2 linked regions of the Cupriavidus metallidurans CH34 genome follow. Each later gene encodes a partner of the first gene's protein in a complex. Links are inferred from orthologs where the notes say so. Each region holds a gene or a part of one and is shown on either strand. Other genes may lie near its edges.

Region 1 (15,003 bases):
CGTACGACGTCATGTACGGATTGCAGACGGAGCAGAGCGAAGCGCTGGGGCGCAGCAAGGTTGGAGAGTTGCGCGTCTTGCTGGGCCTGGCGCTGGAGTACGGCTCCATCGGCGCCGAAGAGGCTGCTCGCGTGCTGGAACAGGTGGAACGCGCGTGTCCGCATTTGTTCAGGGAGGCGCCCGACGATGTATTTGCCCGCTTGGCAGCGTGGTTGCGGCGCGTCTTTAGTCAAGGCGCGCTTGTTCGTCAATAGTGGAATTCGGCAGTCGATCAGTCAGTCAGTGACGTGTGCTGCGCAAAACTAGAGTGTCTATTCGGTTCGCGGCTGTAACAATATTGATGTAAATCAGAAGTCAGTTCTTAAGCCTGTTACAAAATTCGCGGCCTTTGTCTGATCTGTACGACATTTGTCTCCCCCCAACTCAAGTAGGGATTGGCATACGAGGCGGAAAGCCGATATAAACGTAACAGTTTCACTTACACTCTGTAACATCTGTAACGTTTCAGAGAAGCGGTGTTACCAGGCGCAGTCACTTTCGTAGTACGTCGTACCCATCGCACACGCAACTTATCGATCTGGTCGCCGGCAAGCAGCATCTGCCGGTAAGCGCCGGACAAGCGGTCGAGGGTTTTTTTGGTAGCGGGGAAAAATTGGAAAGCAGTGAAGTTCTCCAGGAGATCCGGGAGGTCAATCTCGCCTATCTTCTGCTCGCGCAACGACTGGTGCGCGAAAACCAGGTGGAAGCCATGTTCAGGCTCGGCGTCAGCAAGGAAATTGCTGAGATCCTCGCCAAACTGACCTCGGCGCAACTCGTCAAGCTGGCAGCATCGAATATGGTGCTGTGCCGTTTCCGCTTCGACGATCACGCGCTGCTTTCCACTCTCACACACACGGCCAAGAGCCACGATATGCAGCAGATCCACGCTGCTATCCTGCTGGCCCGGCAACCTGTGGAGTCGCTCAATTGACCGCGCTCCTCCAGGCCTCGCCAGCCCGCAGCTTTGCGGCCACCCCCATCCCCAACCGCAAGAGCGTCCTGCAGGACGCGAACCAGACGCAGCTCGCCATCGAGCTGATCGGCCTGGGCGCGCGACTGCAGGTGCTTGAAGCCGAGACCACGCTCTCGCGCGACCGGTTGATCCGCCTGTACAAGGAGCTCCGAGGCGCGTCGCCGCCCAAGGGCATGCTCCCGTTCTCCACGGACTGGTTTACTACCTGGCTGCCGAACATCCATTCGTCGCTGTTCTTTTCCGCGTACCAGTTCATGGTGCAGGAAGGCGAGACGTCTGGCATTCGCGCGGTCGTGGCGGCCTATCGCCTGTATCTCGAGCACGTCTCGTTGCTCGGTGGCGAAATCGTCTTAAGTTTCACCCGTGCCTGGACGTTAGTAAGGTTTTTCGAGAGCAACATGCTGCAGCTTTCCTCGTGCACGTGTTGCGGTGGACAGTTCGTCACGCACGCTTATGAGCCGCACACGAACTTCGTGTGCAGCCTGTGCCGTCCGCCGTCGCGCGCCGGAAAGGTGAAGAAGCTCTCGAAGGACGCCGCAGCCGCGCAGACCGAAGCCTGATCCATCTGGCCCAACGTCCGCGCAGGAGGTGGGCCCTGGGTTGGTGAGCGGTGACCCCTCTCGCCCGCGCGGGATGCCCCCGATGCGTGCCTGACGCGTGTTTTTCAGACGGGGATCCGATCGTGCTTGTAGTTCTTGGCTATGTCGTCGTAGTCGTGGCGGTGCTGGGCGGTTACGCCCTCACCGGCGGCCACATGGGCGCGCTTTATCAACCGGCGGAGCTCATCATCATCGGCGGTGCCGCGGTTGGCGCATTCATCAGCTCCAACAGCGGCAAGGCCATCAAGGCCACGATGAAGGCAATGCCCTCGCTGCTGAAGGGCTCCAAGTACAAGAAGGAACTGTACCTGGACGTGATGGCGCTGCTGTACGTGCTGCTGTCCAAGGCACGTCGCGAGGGCATCCTGTTCCTCGAAAAGGAAATCGCCGATCCGGCATCGAGCAGTGTCTTCAGTCAGTACCCGCGCATCCTGGCCGACGCCAAGATGATGGAATTCCTGACTGACTATCTGCGCATGATGGTCAACGGCAACATGAACGCGTTCGAGATCGAGGCGCTCATGGACCACGAAATCGAAACCGTCCGTCATGAAGCCGAGATTCCGGCCCATGCGCTCTCGCGCGTCGGCGACGGCCTGCCCGCCTTCGGCATCGTGGCCGCGGTGATGGGCGTGGTGCACGCGCTGGCTTCCGCGGACCTGCCTCCGGCCGAACTCGGCGCGCTGATCGCCAACGCGATGGTCGGCACGTTCCTGGGCATTCTGCTGGCCTACGGCTTCGTGTCGCCGCTGGCGTCGCGTGTCGAACACCAGGTGTCCGAGAGCATCAAGATGTACGAATGCATCAAGGTCACGCTGCTGGCGTCGCTCAATGGTTACGCACCGCTGGTGGCGGTGGAGTTCGGCCGCAAGGTGCTGTACTCCACGGTACGTCCGTCGTTCCTCGAGCTCGACGACCACGTCCGCGAAGTCAAGAGCCTGACCTGACGGGAGAGCAGTCATGAGCAGCGCCCAGGACCTGCGTCCGATCGTCATCAAGAAGGCGAAATCACATGCCAAGCCGCATGGCAACCATAGCTGGAAGATCGCCTACGCCGACTTCATGACGGCCATGATGGCGCTCTTCCTGGTGCTGTGGCTGCTGAGTTCCTCATCGCCAAAGGTCCTCGTCGGCGTGGCCGAGTATTTCCGCACGCCGCTCAAGGTGGCGATTGCCGGCGGCGACAAGAGCAGCCTTTCGACGAGCGTGATTCCTGGCGGCGGCAAGGACGTGACGGCCAAGGATGGCGAGATCATGAAGGCGCAGACCAACGATCCGGCAGCGGATGCCCAGCGCCGCCGCGACCAGATCGAGAGCGAACGGCTGCGCGGCCTGAAGAAGCGTCTGGAACAGATCATCGAAAACAACCCGGTACTGCGCCAGTTCCGCCCGCAGTTGCTGCTCGACATCACCAGCGAAGGTCTGCGCATCCAGATTCTCGATACGCAGAACCGTCCGATGTTCCGCACCGGCAGCGCGGCGGTCGAGCCGTACATGCGCACGATCCTGCGTGAGATCGGCCCGGTGCTCAACGAGCTGCCGAACAAGGTCAGTCTTTCCGGACATACCGACTCGGCCAAATACATGATGGGCCAGCGTGCCTACAGCAACTGGGAACTGTCTGCTGACCGCGCCAATGCGTCACGGCAGGAACTGGTTGCAGGCGGCATGGAGGAAGGCAAGCTGCTACGCGTGCTGGGTCTGGCGGATACGATGCCGCTGGAGAAGAACGATCCGCTGGCACCGGTGAATCGCCGTATCAGCATCGTCGTGCTCAACCAGCGCGCCCAGGCCCAGTTCGAGGCCGAGAACGCCAGCGCCGCCGATGTCACCGTGCAGGCTCAGAAGGGCCAGGCGGCACAGGACGTGCAGGCGCAGCTGGGGAGCGCCTCGGCTGCCGGCGCGGGCGAAAGCAAAGGCAAGGGCAAGGGGGAATGACGCGTGTCGCCTGAACAGGGCGGCGCATCTTCCAGGGCAATCTAGCGAGTCAGGACGACCATGTCTGTCGATATCGATATCACGCAGTTCTACCAGACCTTCTTCGAGGAGGCGGAGGAACTGCTCGTACAAATGGAGCAGCTGCTGCTCGAGGTGGATATCGAATCCCCCGATGCGGAAGCGCTCAACGCGATCTTCCGTGCCGCGCATTCGATCAAGGGCGGCGCCGCGACGTTCGGCTTCACGGCGCTGACCGAAACCACGCACATCTTCGAGAATCTGCTGGACCGCACGCGTCGGAGGGAACTAGCTCTCTCGCGCGTCATCATCGACACCTTTCTGGAAACCAAGGACGTGTTGCACGATCAGCTCAACGCCTACCGTAACGGCACCGAACCCGATCCGGAAACGCTGGCGCGCATTTGCGCCGTGCTGCAGCAACTGGCCCAGGAAGCCAGCGGCGAGGCGGCACCCGCGCCTGCCGCCACACCGGCGCCAGTGGCTGCATCCGCGCCCGCTGCCGCACCGGCTGGCGGCAATCTCAAGGTGAGCCTGATCAAGGTATCGGCCGCCGACCAGGCCCTGCTGCGCGAGGAGCTTGCCAACCTGGGCGAGATCACCGGTCAACAGGAATCGGACGGCGACCTGATCATCTGGCTGAACAGCCAGTGCAGCCCCGACGACATCATCGCGGTCTGCTGCTTTGTGATCGACGAGAAGCAGATCGCCGTGGAAACGGTAACGCCAGGTGAGGCACCGGCGGCACCGGTCGGTGCGCCGACGCCCGCGCCCGTAGCCGCGCCGGCAGCCGTCGCGCCTGTCGCGCCCGCCGCCGCACCGGTGGCTGCCAAGGAGAAAGAAAAGGCCAAGCCCGCCGCCGCGCACAGTCCGGATGCCGGTTCGATCCGCGTGCCGACCGAGAAGGTCGACCAGATCATCAACCTCGTGGGCGAACTGGTCATCACGCAGTCGATGCTGGCGCAGACCGCGTCGTCGCTGGACCCGGTGCTGTTCGACCGCCTGTTCTCCGGCATGGGCCAGCTCGAGCGCAACGCGCGCGATCTGCAGGAAGCGGTGATGTCCATCCGCATGATGCCGATGGACTACGTGTTCTCGCGCTTCCCGCGTCTGGTGCGCGACATGATGGGCAAGCTCGGCAAGCAGATCGATCTGGTCACGTTCGGCAAGGCAACGGAACTGGACAAGGGCCTGATCGAGCGGATCATCGATCCGCTGACCCATCTGGTACGAAACAGTCTCGACCACGGCATCGAAACACCAGAGAAGCGTATCGCCGCCGGCAAGGAGCCGACCGGACAACTGATCCTCTCCGCGCAGCACGCGGGTGGCAACATCGTCATCGAGGTGAGCGATGACGGCGCCGGCCTGAACCGCGAGCGCATCCTGGCCAAGGCGATGCAGAACGGCCTGCCGGTCTCCGAGAGCATGCCCGACGACGAAGTCTGGCAGCTCATCTTCGCGCCGGGCTTCTCCACGGCCGAAGTCATTACCGATGTCTCCGGCCGGGGCGTTGGCATGGACGTGGTCAAGCGGAACATCCAGGAGATGGGCGGCCACGTGGAAATCAGCTCGCGCGCCGGGCTGGGCACCACCACCCGCATCGTGCTGCCGCTGACGCTGGCGATTCTGGACGGCATGTCGGTACGCACTGGCGAAGAAACCTTCATCCTGCCGCTGAACTGCGTGATGGAGTCGCTGCAGCCGTTGGCCGACGACGTGCACACCGCCGCCAACGGCGAGCGGGTGATGAACGTGCGCGGCGAATACCTGCCGCTGCTGGAACTGCACAAGGTCTTCAACGTGGCCAACGCGGTGCAGGAGCCCACGCAGGGTATCGCCGTGATCCTGGCGGCCGAAGGCAAGCGCTTCGCGCTGCTGGTGGACCAGTTGATCGGGCAGCACCAGGTGGTGCTCAAGAACCTCGAGACCAACTATCGCAAGGTGCCGTGCATTTCCGCCGCCACCATCCTCGGTGACGGCAGCGTGGCCCTGATCGTGGACGTCGGCGCGCTGCAGCGCACCGGTGTGCGCCGCCAGGCCCCGATGGCCGCGTAGTAATCGACAGCAAGGAGAACGGACATGGCCGGCATCGGACATATCGATACCCAGGGCAGCGAAGCCTCGGGTCAGGAGTACCTGGTCTTCACGCTGGGGACGGAAGAATATGGCATCGACATCCTCAAAGTGCAGGAGATCCGCAGCTACGAGACGGTGACGCGCATCGCCAACGCGCCAGACTTCCTCAAGGGCGTGACCAACCTGCGCGGCGTGATCGTGCCGATCGTCGACCTGCGCCTGAAGTTCAAGCTCGGCAACGTGCGCTATGACCACCAGACCGTGGTGATCATCCTGAACGTGGCCGGCCGCGTGGTTGGCATCGTCGTCGACGGCGTATCGGACGTGCTGACGCTCACTGGCGATGACATCAAGCCCGCGCCGGAGTTCGGCGTGTCGGTCTCCAACGAACATCTGACCGGGCTGGGTTCGGTGGAAGGCCGGATGCTGATCCTGATCGACATCGAACGCATGATGACCAGCCCAGAGATGGAATTGATCGAGGCCGAGCTCGCCTGATGCTTGCCGGCACGTCCGGCAGCCCGCATCGCCGACTCCCCGGTACCTTGAAGGACATACACCATGACGCCGCTCCGTTCTTCCTCCAGCGCCATCAGGAAGCCAGGCGCGGCTATGACGCCGGGTGCGCCCGTGCTGGCGCCATTGCGCGATGAGATGCGCGACTTTCTGCTGACCGAGCGTGACTTCGAGAAGATCCGCGCGCTGATTCACAAGCGCGCGGGCATCTCGCTTGGCAGCCATAAGCGAGAGATGGTCTACAGCCGGTTGGCCCGGCGGCTGCGCACACTGCAGCTTGCGGACTTCAGCACCTATCTCGCGCAACTCGAAGCCGACGAGCGTTCGTCGGAGTGGGAGTACTTCACCAACGCGCTGACAACGAACCTGACGTCGTTCTTTCGCGAGGCCCATCACTTTCCGCTGCTGGCCGAGCACGCCAAGAAAATCGGGCGACCCTACAGCGTCTGGTGCGCCGCGGCGTCGACCGGCGAGGAGCCGTACTCGATCGCCATCACGCTGGCGGAAGCGCTGGGCGAACGCGCGGGCACGGTGCTGGCCACGGACATCGACACCCAGGTGCTGGCCAAGGCGCGCAGCGGCATCTACACCGCCGAGCAGGTTTCGCGGCTGTCGCAGGAACGGCTCAAGCGTTTCTTCCTGAAGGGCACCGGCGCGCGGGCCGGGTCGGTCAAGGTCAAGCCGGAGCTTGCGGCGACGGTCACCTTCGAGCCGCTGAACCTGCTGGCGCCGGATTGGGGCTTGCGCGAGAAATTCGACGCGATCTTCTGCCGCAACGTGATGATCTACTTCGACAAGCCGACCCAAGGCCAGATTCTCGAACGGTTTGCACCGCTGCTCAAGCCGAACGGCCTGCTGTTCGCGGGGCACTCGGAGAACTTCTCGTACGTCACCCGCGCATTCCAGTTGCGCGGGCAGACCGTATACGAGCTGACGAACAAGAGCGGAGCTGCATGATGCGTGGCACGCCCCAGATGCCGGAGGCCATCGCCACCCGGAAGTATTTCGACCGCGAATTCGACCGGCAGGCCATCAAGCTGTTGCCCAACGAGTACTACGTGACGGCCGAGGACGTCGTACTCACGACCGTCCTGGGATCGTGCGTGTCCGCGTGCATTCGCGACGAAGTGGCCGGCGTCGGCGGCATGAACCATTTCATGCTGCCCGACGACGAGAACGCCGGCGCCGACCGGATGCTCTCTACGTCGATGCGCTACGGCTGCTACGCGCTCGAAGTGCTTATCAATGAACTGCTGAAGATGGGCGCGCGTCGTGAACGGCTGGAGGCCAAAGTATTTGGCGGTGGCGCGGTGCTGGCCAACATGACGACCCTAAATATCGGGGATCGGAATGCCGATTTCGTACTGAAGTACCTGCGCACGGAAGAAGTGCGCGTGGCCGCGCAGGATCTGCGCGGACCGCACGCGCGACGTGTCAGCTACTTTCCACGTACCGGCCTTGCACTGGTCCGCCGGCTGACGCGCCAGGACGATACCGTAGGCATCGAACGCGAGGAACGTGCCCTGGCACGCGCGCTGTCCACGTCGACGAAGGCACCCGCGCGAGGCGCCGTGGAACTGTTCACGCGACAGACCACGGCCAGGATCCCGACCTGATGTCGGGCGCGCGGGACGTACAAGACGCGTCATACACGAAATACACGCAAGAGACGTAGAGACCAACATGACTGCCGCGAAGATCAAGGTGCTGTGCGTGGACGATTCCGCGCTGATACGCAGCCTGATGTCGGAAATCATCAACAGCCAGCCGGACATGGAGGTGGTGGGTACCGCCCCGGATCCGCTGGTGGCGCGCGACCTGATCAAGCGCGTCAATCCGGACGTGCTGACGCTGGACGTAGAAATGCCGCGTATGGACGGCCTGGATTTTCTTGAGCGCCTGATGCGCCTGCGGCCGATGCCGGTGCTCATGGTGTCGTCGCTGACCGAGCGTGGGTCCGAGATCACGATGCGCGCGCTGGAACTTGGCGCCGTGGACTTCGTGACCAAGCCGAAGCTCGGTATCCGCGAAGGCCTGCTGGACTACACGCAGACGATCGCGGACAAGATCCGCGCCGCATCGCGCGCCCGCGTGCGTGCGCGTGCGGAGCAGAGCGCTGGCGCGGCGCCCGTCGCGCCGATGCTGCGCGCGCCGCTGTTGTCGACGGAAAAGCTGATCATCGTCGGGGCCTCCACGGGGGGCACCGAGGCGATCAAGGATTTCCTGACGCCGCTACCGCCCGATTCCCCAGCGGTCATGATCGTCCAGCACATGCCGGCAGGTTTCACGAAGTCGTTCGCGCACCGCCTGAACGGCCTGTGCCGCATCACGGTCAAGGAAGCCGAGCATGGCGAGCGTGTGCTGCCGGGCTATGCGTACATCGCGCCCGGCGATTCGCACCTGCTGCTGGCGCGTAGCGGTGCGAACTACGTGGCGCACCTGTCTCAGGAAGCGCCGGTCAATCGGCACCGACCGTCCGTGGATGTGCTGTTCGATTCCGCCGCGATTCACGGTGGCAAGAACGTCACGGGCGTGATCCTGACCGGCATGGGCAAGGACGGCGCGCGCGGCATGTTGCGCATGCGCGAGGCAGGCGCCTACAACCTGGCGCAGGACGAGCAATCCTGCATCGTGTTTGGTATGCCGAAGGAAGCCATCGCGGCCGGCGGTGTGCATGAAGTGGTGCCCCTGCACCAGATGAGCCAGCGCGTCATGGCGCACCTGGCTACGTTTGGCGCGCGGGCGCAGCGCGTATAGCGCGCGAGAGGTCAGATAAGCAGCAATCATCCGGATGGCATGGCCATCCGCAACCGTTTTGGAGCCGTAACAGTGGACAAGAACATCAAGATTCTCGTGGTCGACGACTTCCCGACCATGCGCCGGATCATCCGTAACCTGCTCAAGGAGCTTGGCTTCACCAACGTGGACGAAGCCGAGGACGGCGCGGCCGGCCTGGAGAAGGTCAAGGATGGCAGCTTCCAGTTCGTGGTTTCGGACTGGAACATGCCGAACATGGACGGCCTGACCATGTTGCAGACGATCCGTGCAACGCCCGAGATCGCCAAGACGCCGGTGCTGATGGTGACGGCCGAAGCCAAGAAGGAGAACATCATCGCCGCCGCGCAGGCAGGCGCCAATGGCTACGTGGTCAAGCCGTTTACCGCCGCCACGCTCGACGAGAAGATCACCAAGATCTTCGAGAAAATGGGTCAATAAGAGGGACGCGACATGTCGACGACTCCGACTTTCAGCAATGAAGCGGCCGAGCAGATCATCCATCGCATCGGCAACCTGACCCGGATGCTGCGCGACAACATGCGGGAGCTGGGGCTCGACAAGGAAATCGAGCGTGCCGCCCAGGCCATTCCCGACGCGCGCGACCGACTGAGCTACATCGCCGCCATGACCGAGCAGGCTGCCGAGCGTTCGCTCACGGCCGTGGAACTGGCGCAGCCGCTGCAGGAAGAACTCGAGGCCAAGGCCACCGCGCTGGACAAGCGCTGGGGCGAGTGGTTCGAGCAACCCGTGGAGTTGGGCGATGCCCGCGCGCTGGTGCTCGACACGCGCGAGTTCCTGACCGAGGTTCCGGAGAAGACCAAGGCCACCGGCAGCCATCTGCTCGAGATCATGATGGCCCAGGACTTTCAGGACCTGACGGGCCAGGTGATCAAGAAGATGATGGACATGATCCGCACGCTGGAGCAGGAACTGCTGCAGGTGCTGATCGACAACGTGCCGGCCGATCGGCGCGTGGAAGCGCCCCCTTCACTGATCAACGGTCCGCAGATCAACCCCGAAGGCAAGGCCGATGTGGTGTCGGACCAGTCGCAGGTGGACGATCTGCTGGCGAGCCTCGGCTTCTGAGGTTGTTTGTAGATAGTAGATAGGCTACCGCTCTCCCGCATCGCGGGAGAGCGGCGCTTCAGCGTACCTTCGCATTCACTGGCACAATCGCAGCAAACACGGTTTCCCCCTGCCAGAGGATTGCCCCCATGCCTGCTCGCTGTACCGTTGTTGCCCTCGCAGCCGCCGCACTTGCCGGAATGCTTGTCGGAATTGCCCACGCGCAGACGCTGCCCCTCCCACAGGTCTCCCCAGCGGTAGACACTGCCTACACCAAACTCGAAGCATCCCCGGCCTACAAGAAGCTGATGACGGACGTCCGCGCCGATGACGCGCGCGCGCTGACCGAGCTGAAGACCATGACCGAGATTCCCGCGCCGCCCTTCAAGGAGCGCTCGCGCGCCGAGTACTTCGTCTCGCGGCTCAAGGCGCTTGGCCTGGCCGATGCCCACATTGATGCCGAAGGCAATGCGATCGGGATCCGCAAGGGCGTTGGCAATGGCCCGAAATTGTTGATATCCGCCCACCTCGATACGGTCTTCCCCGAAGGCACCGACGTCACCGTCAAGGCGCGCGACGGCAAGCTTTACGCCCCCGGTATTGGCGACGACACGCGCGGACTAGCCGTGCTGTTGTCGTGGTTGAAGGTGCTCAACGACAACAATGTGCGGACGGCTGGCGATCTGGTCTTCGTGGGCAACGTCGGCGAGGAAGAGCTTGGCAACCTGCGCGGCATGAAGGCGGTGTTCCGCGAGCATCCCGACATCGACGGCATGGTCGGCATCGAACCTGGCACCGGCGATCGCGTGCTGACGCAAGGCACCGGCAGCCATCGCTACGAAGTGACCTTCCGCGGTCCCGGCGGCCACAGCTTTGGCGCGTTTGGCCTGCCCAGCGCTATCCACGCCATGGGGCGCGCCATCAGCAAGATCAGCGATGTGCGCACGCCATCCGATCCCAAGACCACGTTCACGGTCGGCACGGTTTCTGGCGGCACGTCGGTCAATGCGATCGCGGGCGATGCGCGCATGGCGGTCGATATCCGTTCGAACGGCACGCCGGCCCTGCTGGAAACCGAAAAGCACATCATGGATGCGATTGCAGCCGGGGTTGCGGACGAGAATCGTCGTTGGGCGCCAGCCAAGAGTCAGGAAATCACGTTCCAGACAAAGCTGATCGGCGATCGCCCGGCCGGGCAGACGCCGACCGACTCGGTGATCGTGCAATCGGCTGTCCGCGTGATCCGCGCCAACGGCAAGGAGCCGCCAACCCTGCGGGGCGGCAGCACCGACGCCAACGTGCCGATGGCGCTGGGCATTCCGGCCATTATCATCGGCAGCGGCGGCAAATCGGGTGGCGCACACTCGCGTGACGAGTGGTTTGACCCCACCAATGCCTGGGAAGGCGCGCAGTGGGGCCTGACCACTGTGCTGGGTCTGGTCGGCGTGGACGGTGTGGAAGCGCCGCTGCTGGCACGGCGCCGGGGCAATCCGCCGATCACACGGTAAGGGGCTACGGGGGGCCACGGGGGGCGGCGCGGGCTCCGCCATCTCCAGGCGAGGTTGCGCCAGCCGCCCGCTTGCGCTTCAATGGTCGCCTTGCCGACCAATGCCGTAGCCTGAAATGACCGATACCCCCGACACTCCTGACACCCCCATGGCAACCGGGGCTTCGTCCCGCCCGCCACTGCGTGCGCTGACGCCGCTTGAGGGCCGCGTGGTGGCGGTGCTGCTTGAAAAGCAGTTCACTGTTCCCGATACCTATCCGTTGTCGCTCAACGCGCTGGCCGCAGGCTGCAACCAGAAGACCGCGCGATCGCCGGTGATGAGCGTCGGCGAGGACGAGATCCTGACCGCCATCGATGGCCTCAAATCGCTGAGCCTCGTGTTCGAAGGCAGCAGCAGCCGGGTGCCCCGCTTCGAGCAAAACCTTGCCCGCGTGCTTGGCGTGCCAAGCCAGTCCGCGGCGCTGCTGTCCACGCTGCTGTTGCGTGGGCCGCAGACAGCGGCGGAACTGCGCCTGAACACGGCGCGGCTGCATGCATTTGCCGATATCTCGTCGGTCGAGGCGTTCCTGGACGAGCTGGCCGAACGCGATCCCGCCCTGGTCGTGAAGCTGCCCCGTGGCCCGGGGGAGCGTGAACACCGCTGGACGCACCTGCTATGCGGCGAAGTCAGTCTGGCCGAAGCGCCGGGCCTTCGCACGAGCGCGAGCATCGAGATCGCGCCGTCGGAGCTGGAGGCGCTCCGGATCAGCCATCGCGAGCTGGAAGACAAGGTGGCGCGCCTGCAAGCGCTGGTCGAGGAGATGGCCGAACAGCTGGGCATCTCCATCGATCCGGATCGCCTGTCCTGAGCCCGCGCGCCCTGCGATGCGGCGTCGCCTGACGCGGCATCGCGCTGCATCGTAAAGGCGACATCATGCCGCCGGATGCCAGCCGGACAGTGCGCGATCCCGGCATTTTCGGGCGTTCCCCCTAAAGATCGGCACCCAGGGGACCGTTAACGCCGCTGCCCCCTCCATTCCTGAAACAGGGACCTGTTTCCCCGCCTTTTCCTCCCAATGCTTCCCGCCCGGGGATTTGATAATCCTCGGTGACGAAGTGCCGTCCGCGCTTCGCGCCTGGAGCGTCCATGTCCGAGGAAAGCGATCTCGAGAAAACCGAACCCGCCACAGCCCGGCGCCTTGAAAAGGCGCGTGAAGAGGGGCAGGTGGTGCGTTCGCGCGAGCTCGGCACGTTCGCGATGCTGATGACCGGCGTGATCGGTCTTTGGGCCACGGGCGGCGTGCTGGGCCGCAAGCTCGATGCCGTAATGCATGCCGGCCTCGCGTTCGAGCCGGCCACGGCCTTCGACACGAATCGCATGTTGTCCCAGTTTGCCGCCATTGTCTGGGACGCCCTGCTGGCATTCCTGCCGCTTCTGCTGATGTTCGGCGTCGCGGCACTGGTGACGCCGCTGGCTCTGGGCGGCTGGATGTTCTCGACCAAGTCGTTTTCGCCCGATTTCTCGCGCATGTCGCCGATCTCCGGCCTCGGCCGGTTGTTCTCGGCGCATTCGCTGGTGGAACTGGCCAAGGCCATCGCCAAGTCGTTGCTGGTGGGGGGCGTGGGTGCCTGGATGATCTGGCGCAAGCTGCCGGAGGCGATCGCGCTGATGGACGCGCCGATCCAGGAGGCACTGCTGCACATGATGGAACTGGTGCTGTATGTCAGCGGTGTGGTGGCGGGATCGCTGATCCTGGTGGCCGCGCTGGACGTGCCCTGGCAGCTCTATACGTTCCACAAGAAGCTCCGCATGACCAAGGAAGAGATCAAGCAGGAGATGAAGGAAACCGATGGCGATCCGCACATCAAGGCGCGTATCCGCCAGCAGCAGCGTGCCATTGCGCGCCGCCGCATGATGGCCGAAGTGCCCAAGGCCGACGTGGTGGTGACCAACCCCACGCACTACGCCGTGGCGCTGCGCTACGAGGAAGGCCGCATGGGCGCGCCTCGCGTGGTGGCAAAGGGCGCCGATGAAGTGGCCGCGCGGATTCGCGAACTGGCCGCGGAACACCGCGTGCCGATGCTGTCGGCGCCGCCGCTGGCACGTGCGCTGCATCGCCACGTCGAGCTGGGTCACGAGATCCCGGCCGGTCTGTACACCGCCGTGGCCGAGGTCCTGGCCTGGGTCTATCAACTGAAGAACTGGCACTACAGCTACGGTCCACAGCCCAATGGGCCCGCGGATCTGGTGGTGCCGGATGAACTTGCCGTACCGGAAAGCCGCGCATGAACGCACTGACGAACATCCTCAACATGCCGGGCCTGCGCTCTGGTGCCCAGATGAAGGCGCTCGCGGGGCCGGTGCTGATCATCATGATCCTCGGCATGATGATCCTGCCGTTGCCCGCGTTTGTGCTGGACCTGCTGTTCACGTTCAACATTGCGCTGTCGATCATGGTGCTGCTGGTCGGCATGTACACGCAGCGTCCGCTCGACTTCGCGGCGTTCCCGGCGGTCCTGCTGTTCTCCACGCTGCTGCGCCTGTCGCTGAACGTTGCCTCCACGCGCGTGGTGCTGCTGGAAGGGCATACCGGCCCGGACGCCGCCGGCAAGGTGATCGAAGCCTTCGGCCACTTCCTGGTGGGCGGCAACTTCGCGGTCGGTATCGTGGTGTTCGCGATCCTCGTGGTGATCAACTTCATGGTGATCACCAAGGGCGCGGGCCGTATCGCCGAGGTGGGCGCGCGCTTCATGCTGGACGCGATGCCGGGCAAGCAGATGGCGATCGACGCGGACCTGAACGCCGGCCTGATCAATGAAGAGGGCGCGCGCAAGCGTCGTGCCGAGGTGGCGCAGGAGTCCGATTTCTACGGCGCGATGGATGGTGCGTCGAAGTTCGTGCGTGGCGATGCCATCGCGGGCCTGCTGGTCATGTTCATCAACGTCGTGGCCGGCATGGTCGTGGGCATGGTGCAGCACGACCTGGACTTTGGCACGGCGGTGCATAACTACACGCTGCTGACGATTGGCGACGGCCTCGTGGCGCAGATTCCGGCACTGGTGATCTCCACGGCCGCCGGTGTCATCGTCTCGCGGGTGTCGAACGAGCAGGACGTCGGCCAGCAACTGACCGGCCAGCTCTTCTCGAATCCGCGCGTGTTGTTCATCACGGCCGCCATTATCGGCATGATGGGCATCATCCCGGGAATGCCGCATTTTGCGTTCTTGCTGCTGGCTGCCGGGCTGATCTGGCTTGGTCGGCACATGATGCGCCGCGAGGCCACGGCAGAAGAAACGAAGTCGAACGAGGCGCGCGCGCCTGCCGCGCCGGCCGAGGCCGCCGAAGCGTCGTGGGAAGACGTCACGATGGTCGATCCGCTTGGCATGGAGGTGGGCTATCGCCTGATCACGCTGGTGGATCGCGCCCAGAACGGCGAGTTGCTGGGCCGCATCAAGAGCATCCGCAAGAAGATCGCGCAGGACATCGGCTTTCTGGTTCCGGTGGTCCATAT
Region 2 (15,266 bases), 1.8 Mb from region 1 along the record:
TTCTCGCCGAATCGTAACGGCGCCAACCAGGGTTTCCTGCGCAAGCAGGAGAACTTGCCGTCCTGAAGTCAGCCCGGCGGGCCGGACGCCAGCCCCTGCCCCCGGGGCTGGCATCGACCTCACGCATCGACCTCACACATCGGTTGAGCGACCGTCAAAAGACCAAGTACATGGAGGTAGACAATGGCATTACGCATGCAAAAGCCGACTGCGGTCGTGCTGGGTGCTGCGGCGCTTCTGGCGCTGTGCGCTTCAGCGCAGGCACTGGCTGAGGACGTCTGGCCCTCGCGCCCGATTCAGATGGTCGTGGCGTCGTCGGCAGGGTCCGGAGTCGATGCGCTGGCGCGCCTGATGGCGCAGCGTCTGTCGATCGCGCTGAAGCAACCTGTCGTTGTCGATAACCGGCCCGGCGGCAGTGGCGTCATCGGGACCAACGCTGTCGTCAAGGCGCCTGCTGACGGATACACGATCCTTTACACCACGGCATCGAACATGGTCGTTGCCCCGGCCGTACTGAAGACCATCCCCTACAACCCCAAGAAAAGCCTTGTACCCATCGCCGAGACGGCCTCGGGTGGCGTGGTACTGCTGGTGAGCAACGACCTGCCGGTCCATAGCCTGCCGGAACTCATCCAGCTGCTCAAGGCGAACCCGGACAAGTACGGCTACGCAACCTGGGCCACGGGATCGTCAGGCCAGTTGATGATGGAATGGCTCAAGAAGCAGACCGGCATGAAGACCGATCACGTCCCGTATCGGACTTCGACCCAGTTGCTGACCGACCTGTCCTCGGGAATCGTGAAGATCGGTTGGACAGACCCGGGCGCGCCAGTCCCATTCCTGCGCTCCGGGAAGGTCCGCGCCATTGCCATTGCCGGCAACGTTCGCGCGCCGCAGCTACCGGAGGTCAAGACCATGGGTGAACAGGGCTACGCGTTCGATGCGGTGGGCTGGTTCGGCATGTTCGCACCGGCAGGAACCAACCCGGCGATCGTGAAGCGGTTGTCCGATGAGGTCAACAAGGCCCAGGCATCCCCGGATCTCGCTGCCACGATGAAGGCCATGAACTTTGGTCCCCCGCCTGTGAAGACAGCGGTGCAATTCGGCGAGACGGTCAGCCACGACCTCGATGTCTGGTCGAAGATCGCCACCGATGCGGGGATTCAGATCGACTAGTGGATTGACGACCGCCAGGCGCCCACGGTGCCCGGCGTCTTGCGTCGACGGCGAGTGGAATTCGCGACGCAAAGCGGAGCAAGCCGTTGATCTGCCTTGCCCGTAGCTCTACTGCAAATCCAAGCGCAAGACAGGACGAACGCCATCGCTCACACAAAGGGCGAGAGCCGTGCTCGCCCATGGATAAACGCGCGGGTTCTGCGCAAGAAAGGGAACCGGACTTCGATTCGGACCTGGCAACGTTCCAGGCCGGTGGCGCCCGCGCGTTACCAGCCTGGAAACCAAAACAATGAACGTGGAGGAGTGCTGGTGAACAAGAGACTTTTTGCCCTGGCCGCCGCTTGCGCGTGTGGCGCGGCCAACGCGCAATCGAGCGTGACCTTGTACGGTGTGGTCGATGTGAACGTGGAATACGTCAACCACGTCGGGGCCGTGCCGCAGGCAGGTAACGGCTACAACCCCGGTCCACCCCAGACGGTGTTTCGCGAGAATTCTGGCGGCTACTCCGGATCGCGTTGGGGTCTTCGCGGCGTCGAAGACCTCGGGGGCGGCCTGAAGTCGATCTTCGTGCTGGAAAACGGCTTCAATGCCGATACCGGCACGCTGCAACAGGGTGGACGCATGTTTGGGCGCCAGGCCTTCGTGGGCCTCGACACACGCTTCGGTGTGTTCACGTTCGGCCGACAGTACCAATCGATTTTCTCCACCATGGCCAACTTCGTCCCAGCGCGATATGCCACGCAGTATGAGCCGACGGGTGTGGTGGCAGGGGCCAATTTCCGCCAGGACAACACGGTCAAGTACTCAGGGACGTTCGGCCCCTTCACCGCGCAGGCGGACTGGTCGTTCGGGGTTGGCACGACGCTGCCGTCCACCTACCCCACGGTGCCGACGGCGGGTGGTGCCGGTGAAGTACCGGGCCAGTTCCGCCGCGATTCGGCCTATGGTGTCGCCTTGAGCTATCTGGCTGGGCCGGTCGGGCTGGGTATTGGCTATGACCAGTGGAATCCGACCATCGGCACGGGCAATGGCACATTCAAGAAGGCCGTTGTCATGGCCAGCTACGCGTTCAACGATACGGCGAAGCTGATGGGTGGTTACCGATGGGGGCAGAACAAGGATCCGGGCGGCACGACGATCCTGCGCGATGACTTCTACTGGATTGGTGGCCAATACCGCTTCTCGTCGGCGCTGGACTTCACGCTCGAGTATGACTATCAGAACGTGAAGAACCTGGGTGGAAACAACGGCGTGGCCAACCCCTGGCAGATTGCCCTGATCGCAGACTATGCTTTCTCCAAGCGAACGGACGTGTACCTGACCACGGCATACAGCAGGAACGCCGGCCTGGCGATGGAATCGGCAGCGAGCGGCTTCGCGACCAGCCTGGCGTTGGGCAATTCCTATGCGCTGGCCAACGGACAGAAATCCATGTTCGGCGCGGCATTGGGGATTCGACACGTGTTCTGAGCGTTCGGCCGGAAGCGCCTTGATGCGACTTGAGGCGACTCGAGGCGACTTCCGGCTTCACTGACGTTGTCCGCATACTGCGGGAGAGCGAACCATGGATCTTGGTCTGAAGGACAAACGAGCGATAGTCACCGGCGGCAGCCGGGGTATCGGCAAGGCGATTGCGCTCCAGCTCGCGCAAGAAGGCGTCGACGTGGTGGTGGCAGCCCGTGGACGCGCGGCGTTGGAAGCGACGGCTGCGGAGCTGGCGACGCTGACAGGAAGACGGATCGTGCCACTCGCCGTCGACACTTCCAGCAAGGCTTCCGTGGACAGCATGGTGAACCAGGCCATCGCCGCATTGGGCGGCATCGATATACTGGTCAACGCCGCTGCATTGCCCGGTGGAATCTCATCGGCGTCCCGGCTCGATGAAATCGACGATGCGCAAGCCATTGAAGACATCGACATCAAGGTGATTGGCTATCTGCGCACCGCGCGGGCGCTCGCGCCACACCTGATTGCCAATGGCTGGGGACGGATCGTGAACATTGGTGGCTTGGCGATCTATCGCACCGGCCGCCCCATTGCCACGCTGCGCAACGTCGGCGTGGCTGCGATCACCAAGAATCTGGCGGATGAACTCGGGCCGAAGGGCATCAATGTCACGGCGGTCCATCCCGGAGCGACACGGACGGAGACAACCGACGCGGCATTCGAGGCCTGGGCCGCGGCAAGGACCTCGCTGGGCCGCATTGTGGAAGCCCGCGAGGTTGCAGCCGTCGTGGCATTCCTTGCATCGCCAGTGAGTGTGGCGATCAATGGCGATGCCATTTCTGTCGCTGGCGGGAGCCCCGGCACCATCAGGTACTGATCGCTCCTGATCGCTGCAGCGCGCGCCGCAGCCCCGACATTCCCGGGGCCCTTGACCGCGCCCCCGGGACACCGCCGACTTACCCGGCGGTCTTCCCACCGTTCACATGAAGGATCTGCCCCGTGATGTACGTCGATTGATCGGATGCCAGGAACAGAATCGCATCGGCGACCTCTTCCGGGGTGCCAACGCGCCCGGCAGGGATCGTCGCAGCGACGGAGGCAAGCCGATCCGCGCCACCGGCAATGCGCCCGAGCATGGCCGTTTCAATCGGGCCCGGCGCCACGGCATTGACGCGGACATTCGCCTGGATGACGTCAAGGGCCGCGGACTTGGTCAGGCCCTCGATTGCGTGCTTGCTCGCCACATACATCGGATTGCGCGGATTGCCGCGACTGCCCATCGTGGACGACAGATTGACAACGACTCCGCGCTGTTGCCCGATCATTGCTTTCAGCTCGTGCTTCATGCAAAGGAACGTCCCAAGGACGTTCGCATCGAACGTCGTCGCGTACGACTGGACGGTCTGCTCGACGATCGACCCCGGTGTGCCCTCCGTCCCGGCACTGTTCACTGCGATATCGAGGCAGCCAAAGCGCTCGACGGCATGACTGACAAGACGCATGACATCGTCCTCACGGCTGACATCGGCCGCCAGGAAGTCTGCTTCCGCGCCCATCTCCCGAAGTTCGGAGATGAGGGCGTCTCCGGCTGCGGCATTCCGCCCGGAACAGACCAGCCGCGCGCCCTTGGCTGCAAAGGCAAGCGCCGTCGCACGGCCGATGCCGGCGGTCGCGCCGGTAATCAAGACAACAGGATGAGACATAAGCGTTTCCTTGGATAAGTCAGGCGAGACTGTTCGTGAGCCCTTGGGGAAGATCGGCCGGTCAGAACGCGACGGCATCGCGGCCCTTTAGCTGCAGCATGTCGCGGGCCTCGTCCGGCGATGCCACGTCGAGGTTCAGCGACCTCAGAATGCCAACCACGCGTTTGACCTGGTCGGCGTTGCTGGTGGACAGCTTGCCGCGGTCTTCCCAGAGTGAATCCTCCAGGCCAACGCGGACGTTTCCGCCCATCGCCGCCGCCATCGATGCAATCGGCATCTGGCTGCGACCAGCGCCGAGCACGGACCAGTAGTAGTCCTTGCCGAACAGGCGCTCCGCGGTGCGGCGCATGTGCATGACATCGTCGGCGTGCGTGCCGATGCCGCCCAACAGGCCGAACACGGACTGGATGAAGAAAGGCGGCTTGAGGATGCCGCGATCAATGAAGTGCGCGGCCGTGTAAAGGTGGCTCGTGTCGTAGCACTCGATCTCGAAGCGTGTGCCGTTGTCGGCGCAGGATTCGAGGATGTAGCGGATCTCCTTGAACGTGTTGCGGAACACACGGTCCTCGGAGCCTTCGAGGTAAGGACGTTCCCAGTCGTGCTTGAACGTCGCGTGCCGGGCGAGCATCGGATAGAGACCGAAGTTCATGGACCCCATGTTCAACGAGGCAACCTCGGGCTTGAGTTGAAGTGCCGGCTGCAAGCGTTCTTCCACCGACATGTTGGGGGCGCCACCAGTCGTGAGATTGATCACGACGTCCGAACGGGCCGCGATCCGTGGGAGAAACGCACGAAAGAGGGCCGGGTCTTGCGATGGCTGGCCATTCTCCGGGTTTCGCGCATGGAGATGGACAATGGCCGCGCCAGCCTCCGCCGCGGCAACGGCCTCGTCTTCGATCTCCCTGGCGGTGATGGGGAGATAAGGCGACATTGTGGGGGTGTGAATACTGCCGGTCACGGCGCAGGTGACGATCACCTTGCTCTGTGGTGCTGCCATGGTGGATGCCCTCCGTTACTTCGCTCGAAAATGAACTGCCCGGTGCGATGTCGCATGCTACGGAACTTGACCTTCGCAGGCCGCTGCTACGGCCGGAATGTCGCGAATTGGAAAGTGAATGTCCTGCCGAAGTAAGCATGGATGCCTGGAACACCAGATACTCGTTGCCAGGCACTTACAAGACAGCAGGAGACATGGAAATGAAGATCAGGCAAATCACCCCTGCGATCGGGGCCGAGATTTCCGGCGTCAACATCGGCGAGGCGGCACGCGATCCGGCAGTCTTCGCCGAGATCCGCGCGGCGCTGCTCAAGCACCGGGTCCTCTTCTTTCGCAAGCAGGAAATCACGCGCGCCGACCACGTGGCCTTCGCCAGCGGCTTCGGCAAGCTGGAAGACCATCCCGTGGTTGGCAGTGTTCCGGACTACCCGGGCCTGGTGAAGGTCTACCGTAGCGACAACCCGCACAGCTTCGAGAACAGCTATCACTGCGACGGTCTGTGGCGCCCCAATCCGGCCATGGGGGCTGTCCTGCGCTGCCTCGAATGTCCCGAGATCGGCGGTGACACCATCTGGGTGAACATGGTGAAGGCGTACGAGGAACTCCCCGATGAGATCAAGTCGAAGATCGACGGCCTGCGCGCCAGGGCCAGCATCGAACACAGTTTCGGGGCGGTAATGACGCCGGAGAACCGCGCGAAGCTGGCGCAGGATCATCCACCGGTGGAGCATCCTGTGGTGCGCATCCACCCGGAAACCGGCGAGAAGATCCTGTTCGTCGGTGCCTCGTTCACGACGCACTTCACCAACTACAGCACGCCGGCCAACGTGCGCCATGGCATCGACAAATCGCCTGGCGCCTCGCTGCTGCTCAACTATCTGACCAGCCGCGCCACCATTCCGGAGTACCAGGTGCGCTGGGCCTGGCAGGAGGGAGATGTCGCGGTGTGGGACAACCGCAGCACGCAGCACTACGCCGTCAACGACTACTATCCGGCGCCGCGCAAGATGGAGCGCGCCGGCATCGTCGGTGATATCCCGTACTGAGCTGAAAGACAGAGGAGAGTGCATTCCATGACATCCGGAAACCAGCCAACGGTCGTAATCGTTCCCGGCTTTCGCGATCACATGCCTGAGCACTGGCAGTCACTGCTTGCGGAGCGCCTGCAGCAGCAGGGGCGAGCGGTGCGCATCGTGCCGCAGATCGATCACGACAAGAGGTTGCGCCGCGCGAGAGTGGAGAACCTCGAGCGTGTCGTCAGCGGCATCCCAGGGCCGGTCATCCTCGTCGCGCATAGCGTGGGCTGCCTGATTACCGTTCACTGGGCACAGGAGACGAAGTGCGCGGTGCAAGGCGCGCTGCTTGCTGCGCCGGCCGACTTTGACAACCCCTTGCCGCCCGGATACACCGATCTGCCGACGCTGGCAAAGGAAGGCTGGACGCCGATTCCACGTCGACAATTGAAATTCCCGAGCATCGTGGTCGCAAGCCGCAATGATCCGCTCGGAAAATTCGAGCGAATCCAGGAACTGGCGCAGGCGTGGGGCAGTCGTTGCATCGACGCCGGGGAAGTCGGGCATCTCGGACCTGTGGATGGCTTTGGCACATGGCCGCTGGCGGAAGAACTGGTTCAGCAACTCTGAGTCAACGCATCGCGGCGCTGGCAACCAGCGCCGCGATTCACCGTCGATTCACCATCAGTCCGGCTTGAAGTGGATGGAGCGCAGCAACGCGCCCTGACGCTCGTACGACTCGCGCACATCCTTGAGAAGCTCATCGGTGGTAGCCGGCGAACCGGGCTCCATACCCATGTCCTCGAGCCTTGGCCGGAGCGTCGGAGATTGCGTCACCTTGAGCGTCGCGTCGCGCATTTTCGTCATCACGGCTGGCGGCACGCCCTGGGCGGACCAGATCCCCATCCAGCTCACGTCCTGCAGGTCTGGATATCCCGACTCGGTAAAGGTCGGAACGTCAGGCAGCGCGGCCATTCGCCTGGGCGATGCCACCGCATAGGCCCTGAGCTTCCCCGCCTTGATGAACGGCAGCGAAGTCGCCGGACCGTCAAACATGAGCGGCACCTGTCCACCCATCACATCCTGCAGCGCGGCCGGTGAGCCCTTGTAGCTCACGGTGCCAGCATCGAGCCCGGCAACGCGATTGAACTGCACACCCATCGTCTGACCGCGCGTGCCGACGCCAAAGTTCGCATAGTCGAACTTGCCCGGCTTCGACTTCACGTACCTGACCAACTCACCGAGGTCCTTCGCGGGCAGATTGGGATTCCCGACGAGAACGAGACCATATTGCGTAAGCTGAGCAATCGGGACGATGTCCTTGAAAGGGTCGTAGGACACCTTGATGGCATGAGGCACTTCCGATGCGATCCCCTTCTGGATCAAGAGGAACGTGTAGCCGTCTCGCGGCGAAGCCAGCATGGTCTGGACGGCGATGGTGCCCCCCGCGCCCGCCTTGTAGTCGACGATGACCGGTTGGCCAAGCGATGCCTGCAACTCACGGGCAACGAGGCGTGCCACGATATCCGCCGTACCACCCGGGGGAGCGCCTACGAGTATCCGCACGGGCCTGGTGGGCCAGTCGGCGGCCCGGGCCGCCTCCATGGCCGGCAGCGCAGAACCAAGGACGAGTGCGAGCGCCATGGCCTGGCGGGCACCGTGAGTGATCCATGTCATCGGGGGCTCCTTTCTATCGGACGGGGGTCATCATCGCCATCGATGTGACGATTGCTCAGGGACTCCCGATTCGGATCATCCCGCCCTACCCCCCCTTCCCGCTTTGCCTATCGCGTCGTGATTTGGCTTTTGGCGACAGCGATTCCAACGCGGAAAGCCGGGGATCGCCGATGAGGCGAATGCAGCGCAAACAACCTTACCTTCGCGCCTGAAGCTCGGGATTCCTCCCGCTTGACAACCCATTGCCGCTCTCTATCATGGGCTTTCATTCTTTAGTCAGTTCCCGATGTCGTTACTTGTCCGGGCCGCAGCCCTCACCAACTACAGCGAGGTCGCTCGTGCCGCCGGGCTCGATCCGGTGCGGATGATGATGGACGCAGGAATCAGTCCGAGCGTGCTGCGCGAACCAGATCTCATGATTCCCGTCGAGCGTTACGGTCGCCTGCTTCAGACCTCCGCAACCATGTCGGGCAACGAGAGCTTCGGGTTGGCCATGGCCGAGTCGCGCCTGCTGTCCAATCTCGGGGCGGTCGGCATGCTGATCCGCGACCAGGCGACGCTGCGTGACTCCCTTACCCTGCTGATGCGCTATCAACCGTTGCTCAACGGCGCGCAGTCACTGGCGGTCGAGGATTGCGGCGGACGGGTCATCATTCGCGAGGTGCTGATCGCTGGCAACGCCCATCAACCAACTCGCCAACGGGTTGAATTGGCGCTTGGGGTCATGGTGCGGTTGATACGTCAGCTCATCAAGGCCGACTGGCAGCCGCAACGCGTGTGCCTGGAACATCCCGCGCCGCACGACCTGAGCGCGCACCACCGGTTCTTCGGTCCCCACGTCGAATTTGATTGTGACTTCAACGGCATCATCTGCGCGAAGGCCGATCTCGATGCGCGCAACCCGTGGGCCGATCCGGCCATGGCGCGCTACGCGCAGCAACTGATAGACGAGTCGGCCGTCATGCAACAGGCGACGATGCTCGAGGACGTGCGGCGCACCATCCTCCTGCTGTTGCCCAGTGGCCGTTGCAGCGCCGAGCAGGTCGCCGATCACCTGGGCGTCGTGTGCCGCACGGTCCAGCGCCGGCTGGCCGAACGTGGGCAGAGCTTCTCGTCGATGGTCAATGAAATCCGTACGGAGCTCGCGACGCGTCATGTCATCGAGAGCGATCGTCCATTGACCGAGGTGGCGACCCTCCTCGGCTTTTCCGCGCCGAGCGGATTCTCGCGCTGGTATCACGCGCAGTTCGGTTGCAGCCCCAAGGAGAGCCGGGCCGCGCATGGCACCACACGCCGACAGACCGCATCCGCACCAGCGAGCAATGCGTGATGCTGGCCGCAGCTGATCACGCGTAAGCGGCGACCGGAGAATCAGCCACTAGCCAGCACGATCCGGCCGATCTCCTTCACGCTGGTCCATCCCCCCAATGACAGTCACACGCGGCAGCCATCAGGCAATCCTGATCGGGCTTGCGCAATCACCCATGAAAAAACCCCGCGTGCGCTTCACGCGCACGCGGGGTTCATCGGACTTCAGTTCGCTCCTCGGCGTCGCCGCCGAGGAACATCGACACTTAGATCGACACCGTGTCCGCGACTTCCTTGAAGTCTTCGATCTGGTCGAAGTTCATGTACTTGTAGATCTTGTCGCCGTTGGCGTTCAGCACGCCCATGTCGGCCATGTACTCTTCCTTGTTCGGGATACGACCCAGGCGCGAGCAGATGGCAGCCAGTTCGGCGGAGCCGAGATACACGTTCGTGTTCTTGCCCAGACGGTTCGGGAAGTTACGCGTCGAGGTCGACATCACCGTCGCGCCTTCGCGCACCTGTGCCTGGTTACCCATGCACAGCGAGCAGCCCGGCATTTCAGTACGCGCGCCAGCGGTGCCGAACACGCCATAGTGGCCTTCCTCGGTCAGCTGCTTCTGGTCCATCTTGGTCGGCGGGGCGACCCACAGCTTCACGGGGATGTCGCGCTTGCCTTCCAGCAGCTTCGAAGCGGCACGGAAGTGGCCGATGTTGGTCATGCACGAACCGATGAACACTTCGTCGATCTTGGCGCCGGCCACGTCGGACAGCGTCTTCACGTCGTCCGGGTCGTTCGGGCAGGCCACGATCGGCTCGTGCACGTCGGCCAGATCGATTTCGATCACGGCGGCGTACTCGGCGTCGGTGTCCGGCTCCAGCAGCTTCGGATCGGCCAGCCATGCTTCCATGGCCTTGATACGGCGCTGCAGGCTGCGCGGGTCCTGGTAGCCTTCGGCGATCATCCACTTCAGCAGCGTGATGTTGCTGTTGATGTATTCGATGATCGGTTCCTTGTTCAGGCGCACCGAGCAACCGGCGGCCGAACGCTCTGCGGAGGCGTCGGACAGTTCAAAGGCCTGTTCCACCTTCAGGTCGGGCAGACCTTCGATTTCGAGGATACGGCCCGAGAAGATGTTCTGCTTGCCTTGCTTGGCCACGGTCAGCAGACCCTGCTTGATCGCGTACAGCGGAATGGCATTGACCAGGTCACGCAGCGTCACGCCAGGCTGCATCTTGCCCTTGAAGCGGACCAGCACCGATTCCGGCATATCCAGCGGCATTACGCCGGTGGCGGCGGCAAAGGCAACCAGTCCCGAACCGGCCGGGAAGCTGATACCGATCGGGAAGCGGGTGTGCGAGTCGCCGCCGGTGCCCACGGTGTCGGGCAGCAGCATGCGGTTCAGCCACGAGTGAATCACGCCGTCGCCCGGACGCAGCGAGATACCGCCACGGGTGCTGATGAACTGCGGCAGCGTGTGGTGCGTCTTCACGTCCACCGGCTTCGGATAAGCGGCGGTGTGGCAGAACGACTGCATCACGAGGTCGGCCGAGAAGCCCAGGCAAGCCAGATCCTTCAGCTCGTCACGGGTCATCGGGCCAGTGGTGTCCTGCGAGCCCACCGAGGTCATCTTCGGTTCGCAGTACGTGCCCGGGCGGATGCCCTTGCCTTCGGCCAGGCCGCATGCGCGGCCGACCATCTTCTGGGCCAGCGTGAAACCCTTGCCGGTGTCGACCGGGTTCTGCGGCAGGCGGAACAGCGTCGACGGGGGCAGGCCCAGCGACTCGCGGGCCTTGGCGGTCAGGCCACGGCCGATGATCAGCGGAATGCGGCCACCGGCGCGCACTTCGTCGAACAGCACGTCCGACTTCACCTTGAATTCAGCGATGACTTCGCCGTTCTTCAGGGCCTTGCCTTCGTAGGGACGCAGTTCCACCACGTCGCCCATTTCCATCTTCGACACGTCGAGTTCGATCGGCAGCGCGCCGGCGTCTTCCATCGTGTTGTAGAAGATCGGAGCAATCTTGCTGCCCAGGCACACGCCACCGAAACGCTTGTTCGGCACGAACGGGATGTCTTCGCCAGTGAACCACAGCACCGAGTTGGTGGCCGACTTGCGGCTGGAGCCGGTACCGACCACATCGCCAACGTAGGCCACCAGGTGGCCCTTGTCCTTCAGCGACTCGATGAACTTGACCGGGCCACGCTTGCCATCTTCTTCCGGCTGGAACGCGGCGCCTTCGCGCTTGTTCTTCAGCATGGCCAGCGCGTGCATTGGGATGTCCGGGCGCGTGGTGGCGTCAGGGGCCGGCGACAGGTCATCGGTGTTGGTCTCGCCCGGCACCTTGAACACGGTGATCGTCAGCGATTGCGGCAGTTCCGGACGGCTCGTGAACCATTCGGCGTCGGCCCAGCTTTGCAGCACGGCCTTGGCATTGGCGTTGCCCTTGTCCGCCTTTTCCTTCACGTCGTGGAAGGCGTCGAACATCAGCAGCGTCTTCTTCAGCGCCTCGGCAGCCACGGTGCCCACTTCGGCATCGTCCAGCAGCTCGATCAGCGGCGAGATGTTATAGCCGCCCAGCATCGTGCCGAGCAGTTCGGTAGCGCGGGCGCGCGAGATCAGCGGGGTCTTTTCCGAACCCAGGGCCACGGCGGCCAGGTACGAGGCCTTGACCTTGGCGGCGTCATCCACGCCTGCAGGCACGCGATAGGTAATCAGGTCCAGCAGCGCCTGCTCCTCGCCCGCCGGCGGGTTCTTGATCAGTTCGATCAGGTCGGCGGTCTGCTTGGCGGTCAGAGGCAGAGGGGGAATGCCAAGCGCAGCGCGTTCGGCGACATGGGCGCGATAGGTATCAAGCATAGGAACCTGCTGGTAATAGGGTTGTAACGGTACTGCCGTCTCTGTGAGGACTGGTGCGCAAGGCGGCCAGTTGCGCGTGATTGTAGACCGAAGTCCCCGCCAGATCAAATGTCTTATATCTTATATAAGAGTCGATACGAGCAAACCGTTACAGATCAATTACTTACCGAAACACGATTCATCTGCCCCCGCAAGCACTTTGCCGGAGCCCCACTTGGCCGCACGGTGCCGCGCGGACGGACCTGGTGACTCGCCCGCCGTGCCGGTCTTAAGTTCCGCTCTTCACATTCGTTAACCAGCAAGGAGGCGCAAATGGCGCTCCTATGCACCCGTGCGCCCGACGTCCGCCCAGCTCAAACGGCCAAGCTGAGCGGGATTCCCCCTTTTTATCGGCCCTTTGCTTGCCTGCAATTCGGGAAGAATGCAGGCATTCCGACACAGGCATCTCATGGCGAACACGCTTTCCCCCTCCCAGACCGGTGGCACCCCGAGCAAGCGCGGCCGGCTCCTGCTGATCGGCGGCGGTGTGCTGGTGGTGGCGCTGGGCGTTGGCGGCTTCGTGCTGGGCAACATCATCGGTGGCAGCCGTCAACCGGCGGCTCCTGCTGCCCCGGTGGTGCCACCGCCGATCTTCGTGCCGCTGGATGCGTTCACCGTGAACCTCAAGAGCGAGGATGGCGACCGTTTCCTGCACACCGGCCTGTCTCTGAAGGTGGCGGACAGCGACACCCAGGCACGGCTGTCGCAGTACCTGCCCGAAGCGCGTAGCCGCATCCTGCTGCTGCTTTCGGCACGCCAGCCAGCCGATCTCGCCACCGTCGAGGGCAAGCAGAAGCTCGCACGCGACATCCAGGCGACCATCAGCCAGCCGTTTGCCGCAGGCCTACCGCCGCAGAAGATCCTGGACGTCTTGTTTACATCGTTCGTGGTGCAGTAAGCCGTGTGCCTGCCTCGCGAACCCTGAACCAAATCCGATATGAAACTGCCCGCCGAACTTCACCTCTGCCGCCGCATCGCGCGCGGCGCCTGAAGCCGGCCATGGACCGTTTCATCCTTAAAGCCGTTCACGGGGCAGGACACTAGATGGCCTACGACAAGTTCCTCTCGCAGGACGAGGTAGATGAACTACTGAAAGGCGTATCGGGCGAATCCGATGCGCCCGTGGCAAGCGCGCCGGTCGCCGACGATGGCGGCGTGCGTCCGTACAACCTGGCCAACCAGGAGCGCATCGTCCGCGGCCGCCTGCACACGCTCGAGATCATCAACGAGCGTTTTGCCCGCGCCCTGCGCACCGCGCTGTTCAACTTCATCCGCCGCGGCGCCGACATCTCGGTAGGCACCGTGCGGATCGAGAAGTACGGCGATTTCGTGCGCAACCTGCCCGTCCCGACCAACCTGAACCTGGTCCACATGAAGCCGCTGCGGGGCACCGCGCTATTCGTGTACGACCCGAACCTGGTGTTTCTCGTCGTCGACAACCTGTTCGGCGGCGATGGCCGTTTCCACACCCGCGTGGAAGGCCGCGACTTTACCCAGACCGAGCAGCGCATCATCCGCCGCATGCTTGACCTCACGCTTTCCAGCTACGGCCAGGCCTGGCGCACCGTGCATCCGATCGAGTTCGACTATGTCCGCTCGGAGATGCACACGAAGTTCGCCAACGTCGCCGGCCCGAACGATGCCGTGGTCACCACCGCGTTCCACATCGAACTGGGCGCCGTGGGCGGGCAGCTTCATATCTGCATCCCGTTCTCGATGATCGAGCCACTGCGCGATCTGCTGATGAACCCGCTGCAGGACGAGGTCGAGGTGGACAAGCGCTGGCTCGGCCAGCTCTCCAACCAGCTACGTGCCGCCGAAGTGGAACTGGTGGCCGAATTCACGCACCTGCGCAGCACCGTGGCCGAGGTCCTGGCAATGCGCGAAGGCGACGTGCTGCCGATCGAACTGCCGGAACACATCTTCGGCAAGGTGAACGGCGTGCCCGTCATGCAGTGCGGCTTCGGCACCATGAACGGCCAGTACGCGCTGCGCGTGGAACGGATGCTCAATTACCAAGACAGCGATTCCAACAAGGAAACCGATCATGACTGACGGCACCCAGGACAAGCCGGTCGATCCAATGGACGACTGGGCCAGCGCCCTCGCGGAGCAGACCAGCGCCGAGCAGGCAACGTCCACTGCCGCGCCGGCGCCCAGCGCTGCCGCACCGGCGGCGCAAGCCATGCCTGCCGCCACGCCGGCAGCTTCCACGGTATTCCCGCCGCTGGCGCAGGAAGCGCCGCCGGGGTTCCACAACGATATCGGGATGATTCTCGATATTCCCGTGCAGCTCACGGTGGAACTCGGCCGCACCAAGGTACCCATCAAGAACCTGCTGCAACTGGCGCAAGGTTCGGTCGTGGAACTCGACGGCCTGGCCGGCGAACCGATGGACGTGCTTGTCAACGGCTACCTGATCGCCCAGGGCGAAGTGGTGGTGGTCAATGACAAGTTCGGCATCCGCCTGACGGACATCATCACGCCGTCGGAACGTATCCGGAAGCTCAACAAATGATGGTTGCCGCGCGCCGGCTTGCCGCGGGCATTGCCCTTGCGGGCGTTGCCGCTTCCGGCGCGCAGGCTGCCGACGTCGTACTCAGCACGGCCCAGGCGGGCATGCCCACCGGCGGCGCCGCGACCAACACCACTACCAGCGCCACTACTAGCAACACCGGCGCCAACGCTCCCGTCATCAGCAGTGGGGCCAGCCTGGCGCAAGCCGGTCTGGGCCTGTTCGCCGTCATCGCGCTGATCCTGGCGATGGCATGGGTGGCGCGGCGCGTCGGCCTGGTGCGCCAGGGCTCGGGCAATGCGTCGATGAAGGTGGTCGGCAGCCTGATGCTTGGTCCGCGCCAGAGGGTGGTCACGGTGGAAGTGGGCGGTACCTGGCTGGTGCTTGGTGTGTCGCCCAATGAAATCCGTCCGCTTCACACGCTGGAAGCACAACCGCACACCGGTTCTCCGGACGATTCGCGGCCGGGCTCCCAGGCGGACTCAGGAGTGTCCCGGAACATGCAGGGCGGATTCGGCGAGCGACTGATGCGCG

The links.
Region 2: the proteins of cheY (region 1) and fliM are in contact, whole or in part, in a crystal structure (PDB 1F4V), measured with the Escherichia coli proteins. The link is inferred for Cupriavidus metallidurans CH34 from one-to-one orthologs.

The regions. Positions count from the first base shown.
Region 1 is NC_007974.2:224,775-239,777, forward strand. The notes cover bases 7,995-10,684. They hold cheY (chemotaxis response regulator CheY), read left to right. Parts: upstream 7,995-8,991; coding sequence 8,992-9,378; downstream 9,379-10,684. Other genes in these bases: RMET_RS19190 (protein-glutamate methylesterase/protein-glutamine glutaminase), read left to right, coding at 7,995-8,919; cheZ (protein phosphatase CheZ), read left to right, coding at 9,391-10,026; RMET_RS19205 (M20/M25/M40 family metallo-hydrolase), read left to right, coding at 10,155-10,684. Also shown: RMET_RS19145 (DUF4088 domain-containing protein), read left to right, coding at 1-254; flagellar transcriptional regulator FlhD, read left to right, coding at 653-970; flagellar transcriptional regulator FlhC, read left to right, coding at 967-1,572; flagellar motor stator protein MotA, read left to right, coding at 1,695-2,558; flagellar motor protein MotB, read left to right, coding at 2,572-3,549; chemotaxis protein CheA, read left to right, coding at 3,610-5,625; RMET_RS19175 (chemotaxis protein CheW), read left to right, coding at 5,650-6,144; RMET_RS19180 (CheR family methyltransferase), read left to right, coding at 6,208-7,119; chemoreceptor glutamine deamidase CheD, read left to right, coding at 7,116-7,778; more of RMET_RS19190, read left to right, coding at 7,846-7,994; more of RMET_RS19205, read left to right, coding at 10,685-11,513; RMET_RS19210 (YceH family protein), read left to right, coding at 11,629-12,360; flagellar biosynthesis protein FlhB, read left to right, coding at 12,639-13,781; flagellar biosynthesis protein FlhA, read left to right, coding at 13,778-15,003. UniProt on the Escherichia coli protein: Involved in the transmission of sensory signals from the chemoreceptors to the flagellar motors.
Region 2 is NC_007974.2:1,987,919-2,003,184, forward strand. Bases 12,314-15,266 are described here. They hold fliM (flagellar motor switch protein FliM), read left to right. Parts: upstream 12,314-13,261; coding sequence 13,262-14,272; downstream 14,273-15,266. Other genes in these bases: fliL (flagellar basal body-associated protein FliL), read left to right, coding at 12,627-13,115; fliN (flagellar motor switch protein FliN), read left to right, coding at 14,265-14,735; fliO (flagellar biosynthetic protein FliO), read left to right, coding at 14,732-15,266. In the rest of the region: RMET_RS27035 (beta-keto acid cleavage family enzyme), read left to right, coding at 1-66; RMET_RS27040 (Bug family tripartite tricarboxylate transporter substrate binding protein), read left to right, coding at 184-1,176; RMET_RS27045 (porin), read left to right, coding at 1,486-2,646; RMET_RS27050 (SDR family NAD(P)-dependent oxidoreductase), read left to right, coding at 2,741-3,499; RMET_RS27055 (SDR family NAD(P)-dependent oxidoreductase), read right to left, coding at 3,579-4,325; RMET_RS27060 (beta-keto acid cleavage family enzyme), read right to left, coding at 4,387-5,322; RMET_RS27065 (TauD/TfdA dioxygenase family protein), read left to right, coding at 5,523-6,368; RMET_RS27070 (RBBP9/YdeN family alpha/beta hydrolase), read left to right, coding at 6,396-6,965; RMET_RS27075 (Bug family tripartite tricarboxylate transporter substrate binding protein), read right to left, coding at 7,020-8,012; RMET_RS27080 (AraC family transcriptional regulator), read left to right, coding at 8,299-9,342; RMET_RS27085 (bifunctional aconitate hydratase 2/2-methylisocitrate dehydratase), read right to left, coding at 9,587-12,178. UniProt on the Escherichia coli protein: FliM is one of three proteins (FliG, FliN, FliM) that forms the rotor-mounted switch complex (C ring), located at the base of the basal body.